2 regions of the Pseudarthrobacter sp. MDT1-56 genome follow, and region 1 is predicted to be linked to the other one. Evidence: riboswitches for the same ligand, from Rfam matches in the RefSeq annotation. Region 1 holds a riboswitch; the other holds the start of a gene.
The links. Region 1 has a riboswitch for S-adenosylmethionine ahead of AC50YC_RS05970 (aminotransferase class V-fold PLP-dependent enzyme). Riboswitches for the same ligand answer to the same signal wherever they lie in the genome.

Region 1 (3,630 bases):
GACCCGCGCTTACGGCGACTTCTGGTCCTACTGCCTCGTGGCCGAAGGTGCCGTCGACATCGCCTGCGAGCCCGAACTGAACCTCTACGACATGGCCGCGCTGGTCCCGATCGTCACGGAGGCGGGGGGACGCTTCACCTCCCTCGAAGGCGAAGACGGCCCCTTCGGCGGCAACGCCCTCGCCACCAACTCCATCCTGCACTCGGAGGTTCTCAAGCGCCTCAACCCGGGCCTGGACGACCTGCTCTAACAACCCGCTTCCAAGGATTCCCCAACCTCCCTGTACGACTCTGTCAAAGACGCCGGCCCCGACAGCCGGCCTCAAGACTAGGGCATCTTTTTGGGAGGAGAGCAGCCTTGTCTGACACACATCAAGCCTCGATTCGCGGCACCTCCGTCGTCAGCCCCGTTCTGCTGGTGCTCGTGGCGAAGTACCGGGACCTGGACCCCGCGTCCGCCGCCGCCCTGCACGCCGCTTCCGCCGGGCTCGCACAGCATATTCTTACCGGCAGTCCGCCCGTCGCAGCATCCGTGGTCCTGTCCACCTGCAACCGATTCGAAATCTATTGCGAAGTCCCGTCCCTGGCGGTCCTTGAAGCCGCTCGCGCAGACGTCCTCGATTCAGTCCAGTTCTGCTCCGGGCTGCCAACGATCCGCCTTTCGGCCCTTTTCGAGGAACTCCGGGGAACCACGGCTGTCGAACATCTCTTCGCCGTTGCAGCGGGCCTGGACTCGGTCGTTGTGGGTGAGCGCGAAGTCGCCGGCCAGGTCCGGCGCGCTCTCGCCGACGCACAGGCCGCCGGAACCACCAGCGGGCGGCTGGGCAGGCTGTTCCAGGCCGCGTCCCGCACGGCCAAGGATGTCGGGGCTCAGACCTCGCTCAGCAACGCGGGCAGATCCATCGCTTCGGTCGCCTTGGACCTCGCCGCCGGAACGAGGCGGGCCGGGACCACCGGGACGTCGGCCGTTCTCTTCGGTACCGGTTCCTACGCCGGTTACGTGGCGGAGCTGCTCAGGAACCGAAAATGTTCCGAGATCTCCGTCTTCTCCCATTCCGGCCGCGCGGAGGCCTTCGTGGCGGCCAGGGGCGGTAGAGCCATCTCCGCACAGCAGTTGCCGGCAGCCGTTGCCGGATCCGATCTTGTCATTGGCTGTAGCGGTGCAGGGGTCCGCGTCGACGCTGCCGCCCTCGCCCGGTGGCGTGCGGGTGCGGCGCGTCCCCTCACCGTCATCGACCTCGCTCCCAGCCACGATTTCGACCCGCACGTGGCGGAACTGCCGGGGGTGGACCTCATTACGCTGGAATCGGTCCACCTCGCCGCTCCCCCGGCGGATGCCGAAGCGCTGCGCCTCGCGCGCGCCCTGGTCCGGCAATCGGCACGCCACTTCGAGGAGCAAGACGCGGCCCGCGCTGTCGATGCCGCCGTCGTCGCCCTGCGCGAGCACCTCCAACAGGTCCTGGTGAGCGAAATGGAGCGGGTCAGCAAACAGCACGCCCGGGGCGCCTCGACTGAAGACGTCAACCTCGCCCTCCGGCGCATGATCCGGCGCGTGCTCCATACCCCGACGGTCCGCGCCCGGGAGCTCGCCGCCCTCGGACGCCAGGACGACTACACGGCGGCGCTGCATACGCTGTTCGGCCTCAGCGTCCAGGCCGACAATGAGGCTGCCGCCCCGACCCCTGAGCGGGGTATTGCTGCCTCTTGATCGTCGCGCCACGATCCGCCTTGGGGCTGTCCGGTAATAACCGGCGCGCGCCTCGCGTAACAAACGGCTTCACATTCATGTCCCGCCTTTCTGCGGCAGCAGGCATGTCCTAGGCTCGAAGCAGGTCACGAGTGCCAGCGCTAAACCCCGGTTTGCTGGCCGGCAACCCTCCATTCGCGGTGGGGTGCCCCGGGTGACGACCTGGCCGGTCCGGAACGGACCCGGCAAGCGCGGATCCCCGGTGTGTGGGGTCCTTTTCGAGCGAGGTCCCATGACTACTGCCACCATTCCTGCCACCCCTGACTTTCAGACCGGCGCCAGCCAGGCCCGTCCCGACGCGCGGTTCGCCGTAGCCCGACGGCCGCTGGCCGCCGTGACCGGCGCCGAGATCCAGGCACCGCTCATTCAGGGCGGCCACGTCCGCTACGCCAACCTGGACTACGGCGCCTCGGCCCCTGCCCTGTCCGTGGTCTCGGCCTACCTCAACGAGATCCTGCCGTACTACGCCAGCGTCCACCGCGGCGCCGGCTACGCCTCGCAGATCAGTACCTCGGTCTACGAGAACGCCCGCACCATTGTCCGGGAGTTCGTGGGCGGCCGGCCGGACGATGCGGTGATCTTCACCCGGAACACCACCGATTCCCTGAACCTGCTGGCCGGGTGCCTGCCCGCCGTCGACGGCGTGCACACCGGCGAGGTGCTGTACCTCGACATTGAGCACCATGCCAACCTGCTGCCGTGGCAGCGCGTCCCGCACCGCAGCGTCATCGCCGCCCCCACCCTCGCCGCCACGCTGGAACTGCTCCGCGCGGAGCTCGCCCACAGCGGCGTCAGCCTGCTCGCCGTGACCGGCGCCTCCAACGTGACCGGCGAGATCCTGCCGATCCGGGCCCTGGCCGCCCTGGCCCACGACTACGGCGCCAGGATCGTCGTGGACGCCGCCCAGCTGGCGCCCCACCGGCGGATCGACATCGCCGCGGACGACGTCGACTACCTTGCCTTCTCCGGGCACAAGCTCTACGCACCGTTCGGCGCCGGGGTTCTGATCGGCCGTCCCGACTGGCTCGACGCCGGCACCCCGCACCTGGCCGGCGGCGGAGCCGTGCAGGACGCCAGGATTGACAGCGTCAGTTGGACCACCGGCCCGGCCCGGCATGAAGGCGGCTCCCCCAACGTCCTTGGCGCCGCCGCCCTGGCCCGGGCCACCCAGGTGATCGCCGATCTGGACGCGGACCAGTGGCACACGCACGAAAACGCCATCCGGTCCTTCCTCGTTGAGGGCCTTGCCCGGATTGACGGTGTGACGGTCCACCAGATCTTCTCGGACAGTGCCTCCTTCGACTCTCCGGCAGGCGCCGGGCCTGGCAACGCCGCGGGCACCGCCACCGGTACCGGCACGATCGGCGTCGTCAACTTCTCGGTGGAAGGCTACGACGCGGGACTGGTGGCGGCGTACCTGTCCGCCGAACACGGCATCGGGCTGCGCGACGGCCGCTTCTGCGCGCACCCCCTGCTCCGGCGGCTCGGGCTCCCGTCGGGCTCGCTGCGGGCCAGTTTTGGTGTGGGGTCCCGGCTGGAGGACGCCCAGCGGCTGCTCGCCGCCCTCCAGGAACTGCGCCGGACCGGCCTCGGCTGGGACTACGTCGTGGACGCCGGACGCTGGGTGCCGTCCAACGACACCCGCAGCTACCCGCACTGGGCCCCCAACACGCCCGGCACCGCCGGCGCGGCCCCCTGCACCCAGGACTGACAGCCCGCTGAGGTCCGGCGGGGAACCACCGCCCCTGCCGCGTGCGGTAAATTCGAAAGGTACCATCCGGACCTGTCGAAGGAGATCGCACGTGGCACGCGGCGGACCCAAACTGCATCGGGAACGGCGCCAGGAGCTGGGGCAGAGTTTCCAGGACGGCGGGGAACACTACG
Region 2 (3,630 bases), on a different contig from region 1:
ACACACACACCGGACGGCCGTCCAGCAGCCGCCGGACCTGCTCGCCGGCAGCCCGGGCCTGTTCCGCGCCGAGTTCGGTCAGCGGAATCCGGTAATCGGGCACCCGGTTGTAGATCGAGGTGTCGGCGTTGGCGGCGGACTGGCCGTGCCGGATCATGATGATTTTCCCGGGCGCACTCATAAACCCCAGCATAGGCGGCAACGCCGGTAAGGCAGGGCCAACCAAGACCGGGCAAGATAGGAACATGCTCGTTCCCTCCCGCCGCCGCCTGCGGTTAGAAGTCTGGATCGTCCTGGGCCTGTCCCTGGGGCAGTCCGCCGTGTACTCGGTCGTCCAGTTGCTGGACAAGCTGACCCGGGCGCCGCTGGCGGAGGGGACCTCCACGCTGAACCGTTCGCAAAGCAGCCGCGAATACTTCGACCTCACCTACCAGCTGCTGGATATCTTCTTCGCCCTGGTGCCGGTGGTCCTGGCACTCTATTTCCTCACCGACCACCGGACGTCCGGCCTGTCCGGCGGCGGCAGCCACGGCGTCACGGCGTTCCAGAAGCTGGGGCTCAACTTCGCCCGCCCCGGCAGGGACCTGCTGCAGGGGTTCGGCCTGGCGGCGCTGATCGGTATCCCGTCGCTGGGACTGTACGCCGCGGGCCGGGCACTGGGCATTACGACGGAGATCATCCCCAGCGCGCTGGACGCCTACTGGTGGACCGTGCCGGTGCTGGTCCTCTCCGCGATCCGGCACGGGATCGTGGAGGAAGTGATCGTGGTGGGCTACCTGCTGGACCGGCTGGGCAAATTCGGCTGGAGCCTGCCGCTGGCCATCTTCACCAGTTCCATGCTGCGCGGCAGCTACCACCTCTACCAGGGCTTCGGCCCGTTCATCGGCAACGCCATCATGGGCGTTATCTTCGCGCTGGTCTACACCAAAACCCGCCGCCTGATGCCGCTGGTGATTGCCCACGCCGTGCTGGACATCGTGGCGTTCGTCGGTTTCAGCCTCTTCGGCAGGTCCATCGGGTTGGGCTGAGCCGCGGGCCGGGCAGGCGCGCCGGGAGTTAAAAGTTATCGGCCGCCATCGGTGGGTGACGTCATTGGCACCCGCTGATGGCGGCCGAAGTGTTGGGCGGTGAAGCGTCAGATGGTGACGGCTCCGGAGGCCGTCTCGAACGTGACGGAGAGGATGCCGGGCGTCCCACGGGGGGCGAGCCAGTTCACGGCCACGTCCTCCAGCGGCTTCTCGACCGGGACTCCGAGCCATTCGGTGACACGCTCCGCCGAGCCGGCAATCGTGAGGGCGGACATCTTGACATTGCTCTCGTAGGCCTTGGACGGGTGGAGTTCCGGATCGCCCTCCCACTTGAGCATGTAGGGCACCTGGGGATCGGCGATCAGCCCGAGGATGCCGATCTGCTTCCAGACCAGTTCGCGGCCGTCGGGGAACTTGCGGTTGCCGTTGACGGCGGCGCGGCCGAGCCGTTCCTCGAACGGGGCGAGGTCGTCGACTTCGACGCACCAGCCCATCCAGCCGCCGCCGGCTTCGGAACGGGCGCGGACGGCCTGGCCGAAGGGGGCCTTGTCGGACGCGGGGTGGTTCAGGACCTCCACGACCTCGAGATACTTGTGTCCCGCGAGCGGGATGATCATGTTGCGGGTCCCGAATCGGGGGTGTACTCCGCCCTTCACGGCTTCTACGCCGAGGGCAGACGCAATTCGTTCGGTGGTGGCAGCGAGGCCATCTTGTTCACAGGCGTAAGAGACGTGATCCATGCGCATGCCCTCATCTTGACACTTTGTGATGCGGCTCTCAGCTTAGGCTCTCCTAACCGTGGTGGGATGTCATTTTTGGGGGCTCCCCGCCGGGTGCGGCCCCGCGTCACGGCGGGGAAGTGGCCGGTCTTTTGCGCCCCGCCGGCCGCGCAACTTCATCTTCGTCACAAAGCTATCCACGGCCCGCAACCGGTTCCTAGACTGGGGTCAGGTCATGAGTGCCAGCGCACAGCCCCGGCTAGCTGGCCGGCAACCCTCGTCACGCGGTGGGGTGCCCCGGGTGAAGACCTGGCCGTCCGGCGCCCGCCGGAGGGCAAGCGCGGCGCCAGTGCCGACCCGGGCCAGGGGGCTCCGGGGCTGCCTGTGCCCGGTCCCCTAAGGAGTGTCCCGATGTCCAGTGCCTGGTCCTTCGAAACCCGCCAGATCCACGCCGGCCAGGAGCCGGACAGCGCCACCGGTGCCCGGTCGTTGCCGATCTACCAGACGACGTCGTTCGTCTTCCCCAGCGCCGAAAGCGCCGCCAAGCGCTTCGCCCTCGCCGAACTCGCGCCCATCTACACCCGGATCGGGAACCCCACCCAGGACGCCGTGGAACAGCGGGTGGCCAGCCTGGAAGGCGGACTGGCGGCGCTGCTGCTGAGCTCCGGACAGGCCGCGGAGACCCTCGCGATCCTGAACGTTGCCGAGGCCGGCGACCATGTGGTGGCCAGCCCCAGCCTCTATGGCGGCACCTACAACCTGCTGGCGCACACGCTGAAGAAGTTCGGGATCTCCGTGACCTTCGTGGAGGACCCGGACAACCTTGAGCAGTGGCGCGACGCCGTGCAGCCCAACACCAAGTTGTTCTTTGGCGAAGTGGTCTCCAACCCGCGCCAGGACGTGCTGGATATCGAGGGCATCTCGCAGGTGGCCCACGAGGCCGGGGTCCCGCTGATCGTGGACAACACGCTCTCCACGCCCTACCTCATCCGCCCGATCGAGTGGGGTGCGGACATCGTGGTGCACTCCGCCACCAAGTACCTCGGCGGCCACGGGACCGCGATCGCCGGCGTGATCGTGGACTCGGGCAACTTCGACTTCGGCAGGGACCCGGAACGCTTCCCCGGCTTCAACACCCCCGACCCCACCTACAACGGCCTGGTCTACGCACGGGACCTCGGCAAGGACGGTGCCCTTGGCGCCAACCTCTCCTACATCCTCAAGGCGCGCGTCCAGTTGCTGCGCGACCTCGGCTCGGCGGTGTCCCCGTTCAACGCCTTCCTTATCGCCCAGGGCCTCGAGACCCTGAGCCTGCGCGTGGAGCGGCACGTCGCCAACGCCACCCAGGTTGCGGAATGGCTCGAGGCCAGGGACGACGTCGAATCGGTCGCCTATGCCGGGCTGCCGTCCAGCCCCTGGTACGAGCGCGGCCGCAAGTACGGCCCGAAGGGGACCGGCGCCGTCGTCGCCTTCAACATCGCCGGGGGAGCGGAGGCCGGCAAGCGCTTCGTCGACGCCCTCGAACTGCACTCGCACGTGGCCAACATCGGCGACGTGCGCTCGCTGGTCATCCACCCGGCGTCGACCACCCACAGCCAGCTTTCCCCCGAACAGCAGACCGTCGCCGGCGTGAACCCGGGCCTGGTCCGGCTCTCCGTGGGCCTGGAGCACATCGACGACATCCTCGCTGACCTCGACGCCGGATTCCGCGCAGCCAAAACCGCCTGAGCCAAGTCAGCGCCGAATTTCCCCACCTTTGCGGGCATGACGCCGGGAATCGCCGATACTTCGGGGCGAGCCGCCGGACACGACCTTCGAAAGTGGGGAAACTGCGGTGCTGACGCGTACGGCTGTCACATGGAAGTCACAATCTTCGCCATTCC

Region 2: linked by a shared signal. The riboswitch ahead of AC50YC_RS12020 (bifunctional o-acetylhomoserine/o-acetylserine sulfhydrylase) and the one ahead of AC50YC_RS05970 (aminotransferase class V-fold PLP-dependent enzyme) in region 1 are both predicted to bind S-adenosylmethionine.

Annotation. Positions count from the first base shown of each region.
Region 1 covers NZ_JBWZCK010000003.1:211,376-215,005, forward strand. The annotation lists gene hisN (histidinol-phosphatase) at 1-250, shown strand, start outside; gene AC50YC_RS05965 (glutamyl-tRNA reductase) at 358-1,707, shown strand; SAM riboswitch class IV at 1,831-1,944, shown strand; gene AC50YC_RS05970 (aminotransferase class V-fold PLP-dependent enzyme) at 1,979-3,457, shown strand; gene AC50YC_RS05975 (class I SAM-dependent methyltransferase) at 3,549-3,630, shown strand, end outside.
Region 2 covers NZ_JBWZCK010000007.1:197,752-201,381, reverse strand. The annotation lists gene AC50YC_RS12035 (histidine phosphatase family protein) at 1-181, opposite strand, end outside; gene AC50YC_RS12030 (CPBP family intramembrane glutamic endopeptidase) at 246-1,028, shown strand; gene AC50YC_RS12025 (VOC family protein) at 1,136-1,774, opposite strand; SAM riboswitch class IV at 1,979-2,094, shown strand; gene AC50YC_RS12020 (bifunctional o-acetylhomoserine/o-acetylserine sulfhydrylase) at 2,159-3,475, shown strand.